Regions from separate parts of the Clostridium sulfidigenes genome, predicted to be linked through region 1. Evidence: predicted binding sites of a transcription regulator. Region 1 holds the regulator's gene; the other holds the start of a gene.
What was found. The regulator Rex, encoded in region 1, represses fermentation and respiration genes when NADH is low (regulators of the CRP and FNR family bind a similar motif). The targets are predictions, from matches to a motif close to ATTGTTAANNNNTTAACAAT.
Positions count from the first base shown of each region.

Region 1 (6,042 bases):
TGTCCACCATAAGTATCTTTTAATTGTAAAGCTCCTTCTAAAGCGTTTTTGTCATCTGGGTTTATTATTGAAGGAACACCATCTCTTATAAGAGTTCCTGTTTTTGGATCTATTTTAACTTCATTTGTATCTGGTACTTGTTTTACACAAACAACTATTTTCATCTTTCACTACCTCCTATTTCAATATGCTTCCTGCGATAACCATTCTTTGAACTTGAGAAGTTCCTTCGTAGATTTCAGTTATCTTAGCATCTCTCATCATTCTTTCAACTGGATATTCTTTAGTGTATCCATATCCACCAAATAATTGAACAGCCTTAGTTGTAACATCCATAGCTACTTCTGAAGCATATAATTTAGCTCTAGCAGCATCTACTGAGTATGGCATACCCATATCTTTTTTGTATGCAGCTTTGTATACTAAAAGTCTAGCAGCTTCAATTTGAACATCCATATCAGCAACCATCCATTGAAGTCCTTGGAATGCTGCTATTGATCTTCCGAATTGTTTTCTTTCTTTCATGTAAGCAACAGCTTCATCTAAAGCTCCTTGAGCTAGTCCTAAAGCTTGAGCTGCTATACCAATTCTTCCTCCATCAAGAGTTTGCATTGCAACAGCAAATCCTTTTCCTTCTTTTCCAAGTAAGTTTTCTTTTGGAACTATGCAGTTTTCAAATACTAATTCAGTAGTAGATGATGCTCTTATTCCTAACTTCTCTTCAACTTTTCCTATTGAGAATCCAGGGAAATCCTTTTCAACTATGAAAGCAGATATTCCTCTAGTTCCTTTTGATTTATCAGTCATTGCAAATACTACGAAGATATCAGCAACTCCACCGTTAGTTATGAATATTTTTGAACCGTTTAATACGTAGTGATCTCCTTCAAGTACAGCTGTTGTTTGTTGTCCAGCAGCATCAGTACCTGCGTTTGGCTCAGTAAGACCAAATGCACCTAGTTTTTCACCTTTTGCAAGTGGTGTTAAATATTTTTCTTTTTGCTCTTGAGTACCAAATTGATATATTGGTGCTCCACATAAAGAAGTGTGTGCAGAAACTATAACTCCTGTAGTTCCGCAAACTTTAGAAAGTTCTTCTACAGTCATAGCATAAGATACGTTGTTTCCACCTGCTCCACCGAATTCAGTTGGGAATGGAATTCCTAACATGTTGTATCTAGCCATTTGCTCTACGTTTTCCATTGGGAATCTTTCTGTAACATCTATTTCAGCTGCTATAGGTTTTACTTCATTAATAGCAAACTCCCTTACCATTTGCTTTACAAGTTCTTGTTCCTTAGTTAATGAAAAATTCATTATAATACCTCCTACTTATACGATTATCTATTTCGATTATCTATTCTTAAAATTCTTGTCTCTCTTTTCAACAAAAGCTGTCATACCTTCTTTTTGGTCTTCAGTAGCAAAACACATTCCAAATGCTTCAGCTTCATATAATACTGCACTATCAATATCCATTTGCAAGCCTCTATTGATAGCAGCTTTACATTGGCTTATAGCTATAGGAGCATTCTTAGCTATTTTATTAGCCATAGCTTTTGCTTCATCTAAAAGTGTCTCTGGTTCTACTACCTTGTTTACTAATCCAATTCTTAAAGCTTCTTCAGCATTGATCATGTCACAAGTGTAAATTAATTCTTTTGCAATTCCTTCACCTACAAGTCTTGATAACCTTTGAGTTCCGCCAAACCCAGGAGTTATTCCAAGCCCTGCTTCTGGTTGTGCAAACTTAGCTTTAACTGATGCAATTCTAATATCGCAAGCCATTGCAAGTTCACATCCACCACCTAATGCAAAACCATTAACTGCAGCTATAACAGGTTTTTCAAGTTTTTCAATTTTTCTAAAAACCCCATTCCCAAGAATACCAAATTCTTTACCTTCTATAGCATTCATTTCTTTCATTTCTGAAATATCAGCTCCAGCAACGAACGCTTTACCTTCTCCTGTAAGAATAACTGCATAAATTTCTTTATCCCCAGAAATTTCTTGGATAACACAATCAATTTCTTTTAAAGTTTCTGTGTTTAAAGCATTTAATGCTTTAGGTCTGTTTAGTTTAACTAAAGCCACATTTCCTTCTTTTTCCAAGACTATGTTCTTATAATCCATGTTTAAAATCCCCCATGCAATTTTTCAGGTGTTAGCCGCCATAAATCGTTATTATTTTAACAAAAAAGTGATTAAGGTTCTAATACCTTAATCACTATTATAGACTGTTTATAATTCTTTTTCAACCTAATTTATATTTTATTTATGTTTTTTAATGAATCTTTTTACTTAATTCATATAATTAAATTCAAAAAATTCCTGACAATACAAATTTTAAGAAATTCGTATTGTCTTTTTTTAGTATTATAGGAATTCTTCTTCTTTTTCACGCTCATTTAATAAGTAACTTAAAGTCATTAAACTTTCATTAAGATGTACATTCTCTACAATAACATCCTCGTTAACCTTTAGATCTATAGGTGCAAAATTCCATATTCCCTTTACGCCATTCTTTATTACCACATCTGCTACCCCTTGGGCTCTATTTTTAGGAACACAAATTATAGCTATGTTAATCTTTTCTCTCTGTAAGAAACTATCTAACTCATCCATATCTCTAATTTCAATATCTCTTATTTTAAGTCCAATAAGTTTTACATTCACATCAAAAATACCTTTAAGATTAAATGCCATCTTATCAAAGGTTGTATAGTTGGCAATTGCTTGACCTATATTTCCAGCTCCAATTATTACAGTGTTATACTCTTTGTTAAGGCCTAATATAACAGAGATTTGATATAATAATTCCTTAACATTATATCCATACCCTTGTTGACCAAAATCTCCAAAACAATTTAAATCCTGTCTTATTTGTGAAGCTGTAAACCCAATTCTTTCACTTAGTTCTTTAGAGGATATTCTATCAACTTCATTTTTATCTAATTCGCGCAAATATCTGTAGTACTTAGGTAGCCTTTTTATTACAGCCATAGAAATGCTTCTTTTCTTCTCCACCTCTTATCAACTCCTTATATATATTCTTTATATATTCCTTGTTTATTCTTTTTGTCTTTTATTTTTATGCTTATTCATATTATAATTCTCTATTAAATATTATCTAAAATAACTATTCTAATCTCATATTCAACGTAGGTTTTATTCATATAGATATTATACTATATTACCATTGATTTGTTATATATTTTTTAATAAATAAACTATAATGCTATATTGTACATTTAAAATACTTTATTGTATATATAAATTATAAATTTTTTTAACTTTTTATCATAAATAATATATAAAGTCTCATAAACTTAATTTTTATACCAATTTTACTTTTCTTTGTATTATATATAACAATGTTTCCTATTACTCACAATACCCATTCCTCCACTGTACTATACAAATTATTTTAAATTTCTAACTTTCATGTTAAAATGCTAGTAGGACGGTGAAATAAATGATAGTTTTAAGTTGTAAAAACATAAGTAAATACTTCGGAATAGATATGATTTTAAAAGATATTACCTTCAATGTAAATGAAGGTGAAAAAATAGGATTAATAGGTGCTAATGGTGCAGGTAAATCAACCCTATTTAAAATTTTAACCAATCAAATGGAATATGATAGTGGTGAGCTATATATAGATAAATCAAAGGAACTTGGATATCTTTCTCAAAACCTTTCTCTAGATTCAGATAATACCATATATACTGAACTTCTTTCCGTGTTTAAGTCACTGATAGATATTGAGGAAAGATTACACAATTTAGAAGAGAAGATGAAGGAACCTTATGATGCTGCTAAAGAAGATTATCACAATAAGATTATACGTGATTATACTACTTTAACAGAGGTTTATGAAAATCGTGGTGGATACACTTATAAAGGCGAAATTAGTCGTGTACTTAAAGGCCTAGGCTTTACAGAAGTTGATTTTGATAAATCCATATCTATATTAAGCGGTGGTCAAAAGACTAGAGTTGCTTTATGTAAGCTCCTTCTTAGAAAACCTGAAATTTTGCTTCTAGACGAACCTACAAACCATCTTGACCTTGATGCAATAGAATGGTTAGAGAACTACCTTAAAGAGATTAAAGGCACAATTATAGTAATTTCCCACGATAGATTCTTCTTAGATGCTATCACCAATAAAACTATAGAACTTATAGGTGGAACTGCACAGTGCTATAACGGAAATTATACAGCCTTTATCGACCTTAAAGAGAAAAATAAAGAAGTGATGCAGAAGGCTTACGACCTTCAACAAGCAGAGATTAAAAGACAAGAAGAAATCATAACTAAGTATAAGTCCTTTAATCGTGAGAAAAGTATAAGAGCTGCTGAAAGTCGTCAAAAGGCCTTAGATAAGATAGAAAGAATAGAAGCACCTATCAAAGATGCAAAGGCTTCAAAAATAAAGTTTGAAACACAAATTAAAAGTGGTAATGATGTTCTTTATGTAGAAAATTTAAGTAAAAGTTTTGGTGAAAAACTTCTATTTGAAGGTTTAAATATGGATATTAAACGAGAAGAAAAAATTGCTCTTATAGGGGAAAATGGCCGTGGCAAAACTACTTTATTTAGAATAATCATGGATAAAATACCTTCAGATAATGGGATTAAGGTGTTAGGTAAAAACGTATTTGTTGGATATTACGATCAAGAGCAATCTAATTTAAACTTTAATAAAACTATTTTAGATGAGGTGTGGGATGATTTCCCTCATATGACTACTACGGAGATACGATCGGCTCTTGCAGCCTTCTTATTTACAGGGGATGACGTATTTAAGTCCATATCTACTCTTAGTGGTGGAGAGAAATGTAGAATTAATTTACTAAAACTAATGCTTTCTAAAGCTAATTTTCTTCTTCTAGATGAACCTACAAACCACTTAGATATTATCTCTCGTGAGGCCTTAGAAGATGCAATCTTAAACTATGATGGCACAATAATTCTCATATCCCACGATAGATACTTCTTAAATAAAATTATAAATAAAATCTTTGAGCTTAATGAGGATGGAGTGAAAGAATACTTAGGCAACTATTCCTATTACGTAGAGAAAAAGAAAAACCCTTTAAGGTTTGAGGATATAGAGGAAGGTTCAGGCATTACTAAGACTCAGTTAAAGCTAGATAAAAAGAAAAAACGTGAAGCTGAAAAAGCTGAAAAAGAAAAAGCTAATACTCTTAAAAACATTGAAAATAAAATAGCAGCTACTGAGGAATCTCTTGAGGAGCTCCAAGGGCAGCTATGCCTTGAGGAAGTCTATTCCAGCCCTGAAAAAAGCATAGAAATAAATAAAGAAATACAAAAAACTGAAGAAGAACTTCAAAACCTATATGATCAATGGGAAGAACTAGCTTAGGAGCTTTTTCAAAATAAATTAATCCAAATAAATGCTGAGCATGCACTTATATTATTAAAGTACACGCTCAGCATTTTATATAAGATTAATGATTTATTTTGCCAAAGCTCATTATTTATTTTGATATATCTTTGCACATGTTGTAAAAATACTTATGCATAGATAAGTCCTTTGTTAACTCTGGATGAAATGATGTTGCTAGCATGTTGTTTTCTCTACATGCTATGATTTTTTCATCTAGTTTACATAGCACCTTTACCCCTTCATGTGCCTTTTCAACGTAAGGAGCTCTTATAAATACTAGAGGTATTTTTTCTTCACTGACACCTTCCACTATTTCATCCGTTATAAAGCTATCTAATTGAGAGCCATAGGCATTTCTTCTTACCTCTATACCCATAACACCTAAATGGTTGTAATCACTTCCTAGGATGGATTTAGCGAGAATTATCATACCTGCACAGGTTCCCCATACTGGCATCCCACTTTCAATTTTGCTTTTTAGTGGAGATAGCATCTGAAAATCCCTTAATAATTTTCCTATGGTAGTACTTTCTCCTCCCGGAATTATAAGGCCATCTATATCCTCTAGATCCTTCACATTCTTCACTCTTAAGGCTGTGGCTCCACTTATATTATTAACCTTATCTACA
Region 1 covers NZ_JBQHQR010000002.1:182,100-188,141, forward strand. The annotation lists gene ACTNBA_RS02735 (electron transfer flavoprotein subunit beta/FixA family protein) at 1-164, opposite strand, end outside; gene ACTNBA_RS02740 (acyl-CoA dehydrogenase) at 178-1,317, opposite strand; gene ACTNBA_RS02745 (short-chain-enoyl-CoA hydratase) at 1,354-2,133, opposite strand; gene ACTNBA_RS02750 (redox-sensing transcriptional repressor Rex) at 2,377-3,027, opposite strand; gene abc-f (ribosomal protection-like ABC-F family protein) at 3,476-5,389, shown strand; gene pdxT (pyridoxal 5'-phosphate synthase glutaminase subunit PdxT) at 5,505-6,042, opposite strand, start outside.

Region 2 (5,236 bases), on a different contig from region 1:
TCTTCACAGGTAGAGTGAGCTAAACCTAAAAACTTTGCTATTTCCATGAACTTTTCAGGAGCTTTATAATATTCATATTTAGGGAAGGCTACTAGCTTACTTGGATTACTTCCATTATATTTTATAACATGTGGAAGCATGATAGCATTTGCTCTTCCGTGAGGTATATGGAATTCTGAACCTAATTTATGAGCTATACTATGATTAACTCCTAAAAATGCATTGGTAAATGCCATACCCGCAATACAAGAAGCATTATGCATCTTTTCTCTAGCAAGAGCATTACTTCCATCTTTATATGCAATAGGTAGATATTTAAAAACAATCTCTATAGCTTTAAGAGCTAAGGCATCAGTGTAATCAGAAGCCATGACAGATACATAAGCTTCTATAGCATGAGTTAAAACATCTAACCCAGTATCAGCTGTAACTGATGGTGGTACAGTCATAACTAACTCCGGATCTATTATAGCAATATCAGGGGTTAGCTCATAATCTGCTAATGGATATTTTATATTATTTTCTTTATCAGTTATAACAGCAAAGGCTGTAACCTCAGACCCAGTTCCAGAGGTTGTAGGAATAGCAACCAATCTAGACTTTTTACCTAGAGAAGGAAACTTAAAAGCTCTTTTTCTTATATCCATAAATCTAAGTTTAAGACCATTAAAATCTATATCAGGATTTTCGTAGAAAAGCCACATACCTTTAGCAGCATCCATTGCTGACCCTCCACCAAGAGCTATTATAACATCAGGCTCAAAGCTATTCATTTGAGCAGTTCCTCTCATAACAGTTTCTGTAGATGGATCTGGCTCTACGTCTAAAAATACATTTACATCAAAGTTAGCTTTTTTAAGATGTCCCATTACTTTAGATACATATCCAAGTCTATCCATGAATTTATCTGCTACGATGAAGGCTCTTTTACCTTTAAGTTTTTCAAGGTATGAAAGGGAACCAGGCTCAAAGAAAATTCTTTCAGGAACTCTAAACCATTGCATATTAACTCTCCTTTTAGCTACACGTTTAATATTTATTAAGTTGTTTGCACTGACATTTTGAGTTGTTGAATTTCTACCCATGGTTCCGCAACCCAAAGTTAATGAAGGAATATTTACATTATAAATATCTCCTATAGCACCTTGAGAAGAAGGAGAGTTTATTATTATCCTACCAACCTTAACTCTTCTAGAGAATTCTTCAATAACCTGGTCATTGGTAGAATGAAGAACAGCAGAGTGACCTAGACCACCAAAAGCAATCATATCTTCAGAGGCTTTTATTCCATCTTCAGTACTATCAACTATAAACATTGAAAGGATAGGACTAAGCTTTTCTCTTGAAAGAGGATAATCTGCACCGATTCCACCAGGTTCACATACTAGAACCTTTGTGTCATTTGGAACTTTAATATCAGCCATTTCTGCGATTTTTGTAGCTCCTTGACCTACTATGTTTGGATTCATAGATTGCCTTTTTTCATCTATAGCAACCTTTTGAAGTTTTAACATTTCTTCTTTATTAAGAAAGTAACAGTTACGTTCTTTTAAGAGAGAAATTACTTCATCACTAATTTCTCTATCTATAATAACTGCCTGTTCTGAGGCACAAATGGTACCATTATCAAAGGATTTTGATAGTACTAAGTCATTAACAGATCTTTTAATATTGGCTGTTTTTTCTATATAGCAAGGAACATTTCCTGCACCAACACCAAGAGCTGGTTTTCCAGTAGAGTAAGCTGATTTAACCATACCAGGACCACCAGTAGCAAGAATAATATCTACTCCAGGATGAAGCATAAGTTTTTGTGAACCTTCAATGGAAGGACTACTAATCCATTGAATACAATTCTTAGGAGCACCTGCTTCAATAGCTGCATCCAAAAGCAACTTAGCAGTAGCTATACTACATTTTTGAGCTCTAGGATGAAAGCTAAATATTATAGGATTTTTAGTTTTTATAGCTATTAAGGATTTAAATATTGTAGTGGAAGTAGGATTTGTAGTTGGAGTAACTCCTGCTACTACGCCTATAGGTTCTGCAACTTCCATATAATCTTCTTCTTCATTTACAATACCCACAGTTTTTAAATCTTTTATACTGTTGTATACATACTCAGAGGCAAATATATTTTTAGTTATTTTATCTTCATATACACCCATTTCCGTCTCATCTATAGCCATTTTAGCTAGTTCACGGTGTTTACTTAGGGCAGAGATTGTCATTTTTTTAACTATATTATCTATGGAATTTTGATCAAAGGTTAAAAATTCCTCGTAGGCATCACGAGCGTTTTTAACAAGGTTGTTAATTTCAGAATCTACAGATGATATGGCTTTTTCAGCTGAATTGCTAGAGCTTGAAATGGAATCATTCTTAGACTCCTTAACAGATTTTACATCAACTTTTTCAGTAGACATTTAGTATATACCCCCTAAACTTTGTTATTTATTTAACTAATTATATTATAACCCATGAAAATAATATTTCAACATATTTAGTTAAATTTTTATCAATCTTTTACTATATTTTTATATTTGTTTAATGAGTTCCATGGTTTTAATATCTCACAATTATTAAGTAAAGTTCATATGATATAAAGAGGAAATCATGAGGAGAGATATAGGTGAATATAGGTGATAGAGTAGTAAGAAAATCTTATAATAAAGATATAGTATTTAAAATAATAGATATAGAAATTGATGATGAGGGTGTTAAAAAATATTTATTAAAGGGGTTAAATATAAGAATTGAAGCAGATAGCATAGAAGATGATTTAGAGGTTATTGACAGTGAGGGAGTTGGGGAGAAAGATAAAGTATTTAATAAAAAAGTAAATACTGCTCTAAAGAAAGTTTTGCTATCAAGGTCATATACAAGAGGGAGTTCCGCTGCATTAAGAGTTATAGACACTGAGATAAACAGAAAAGAAAAGAAAGGTACATCTTTTAAAAATAGTGAATTATTCTTTGGAAGACCAGGTAAAATTCTTCATATTGATGGTGATCCTCAATACCTAGATATTTGTTTAAAAACATATAAGCAATTATCCATTGAGGCTGTAGGTAAAGTCATAGCAGAAAAGGATCAGCCCTCCCAGATACTAGATTTAGTAAAGGAAATAAACCCAGATATAGTTGTAATTACGGGCCATGATGGAATGAGCAAGAATATATCAGATTATATGGATCTTGGAAACTATAGAAACTCAAAATACTTTGTAGAATGTGTTTCTTTATTAAGAAGTTATAATTCTAATTATGATGATTTGGTTATTTTTGCAGGTGCCTGTCAATCAAACTACGAAGCATTGCTTGATGCAGGTGCTAACTTTGCATCTTCTCCCAGCAGGGTCCTCATCCATTGTTTAGATCCAGTATTAATTTGTGAGAAGGTAGCTTACACTAATATCGAAGATATAGTAAATATTGAAGATGTAATTAAAAATACAATCACAGGGATTAAAGGGGTAGGAGGATTACAAACAAGAGGTAAATACAGAGAAGGATATCCTAAATCTCAGTATGTAAAGTGAAATGAGAAAATGAGTTGTGATTTATACAATTTTAACTATAATATGCATAGGGGGAAAACTCTCAAACCCGCATGAATAGAACAAATAGTTAACTAGTTATATAGTTATATAGGCAAATAGTTATGAAGTTAAATAGGTATATAGGTATAAAGTTAAATAGGTATATAGGTATAAAGTTATATAGGTTTATATATACCTATTTTCATATATAAATATTTATATATGAAAATACATTTAAGAAAATGCTGATAAAAACAGGACAAATTTATAAAATATAAAATACTTAATTATAAGGGTAAGAAAATTACCCGTGATTAGGTGTTTTTTAAAATACAAGCGAGATAAGTGTGAATACAATTGAGTCTATAGGTGATTTTATACTAAAACCTTTTATAAGCTACCATACATTTTCATCTAAAAATATAGATTTATATAGTTATATGTGAATATTCTAAAAAATTCTACACATAATAATGTCAAGTTGGTTTCTGGCCATTATAGCTGAATAAATGACATAGCGTTAAAAAAACAAAATAATACATAAAAATTTAACGAATATTTAACATTGACAAGTATTATTAAAATGTTGTAAAATATTTAGTTTGCTTGACATAAGGAAAGGTAACTGTTATAATAAAGTTGGAAGCCTTTATGGAAATATTAGAAAGAGGGTGTCTACTGTGAAGATGGGAAATGTATTGACTACGATAAAAAAAGATATCGAAAGTCATGTTGGCGAAAAAGTGACATTGAAGGCAAATGGAGGAAGACGTAAAGTAGTAGTAAATGATGGTGTTTTGGAAAAAACATATGACAGTATATTTACAATTAGACTTGATAATAATGTGCAACGTACTGTTAGTTATAGCTATAGTGATGTACTAACAAAAACTGTTCAGCTAGTGTTTGCAGGGTAAAATGAAGAGGTGTTCTTTTAAGAATGCCTCTTTTATTTTGCGTATAAACAGAGTTCTTAGCTTCTTCGAAGCTCTAGAAATCGTTATCCAGGGACATAGCAGCTCTTTACTCCCGCTTTAAAAAAGATGGGAGTATTAGAGCTGGTAGTCATCGGATAAATAATTATTCTTTTAAGAAAATTTAATATAAGTAGTTATATTTCATAACATTCTCATATATACATTATTAGTAGGTATTTTAGGAGGGAAAGTTATGGATTTGGATTTGATAAAAGACTATATAGAATATGAGCAATCAATAGCTGAAAATGACACAAAGATGTTCATAAAGGAAGAATACGTTATACCTGATACGCTACCAGATGTGGATAATATACTAATGTTAGATGTAAAGCCTATGATAACAAATAAAGAGGTTGGAACTGATAAGGTAAATTTAGAGGGTCAACTTCAGTATACTATCCTTTATATGGCTAAAGATGGGGGAGCTACTGAAGCTCATTCAGTAGTATATAATGGTAACATTTTTGAGTCTATTGACATGATTGGTGCCCAATCAAATATGTATTGCGATATAGAGCTAAACATTGAACATATGGATTGTGTTATTATTAATGAAAGAAAGATAGCTATTCAAGGGTTTATTATATGTAAGTGCAATGGATATAATATAAATTCCTTTGAGATAGTTAAAGATGTACATGAAGGAAAGGATATTCAGTTTTTAAAGAACCCTATGACTGTAGATAAGGTTATGGAACCTATAGAAACTGAATTA
Region 2 covers NZ_JBQHQR010000011.1:39,845-45,080, reverse strand. The annotation lists gene adhE (bifunctional acetaldehyde-CoA/alcohol dehydrogenase) at 1-2,426, opposite strand, end outside; gene yabG (sporulation peptidase YabG) at 2,633-3,541, shown strand; gene ACTNBA_RS13005 (Veg family protein) at 4,222-4,458, shown strand; gene ACTNBA_RS13000 (DUF3794 and LysM peptidoglycan-binding domain-containing protein) at 4,712-5,236, shown strand, end outside.
Region 2: a site for Rex is predicted at 2,504-2,523, ahead of adhE (bifunctional acetaldehyde-CoA/alcohol dehydrogenase). Genes of this name have one in related genera too.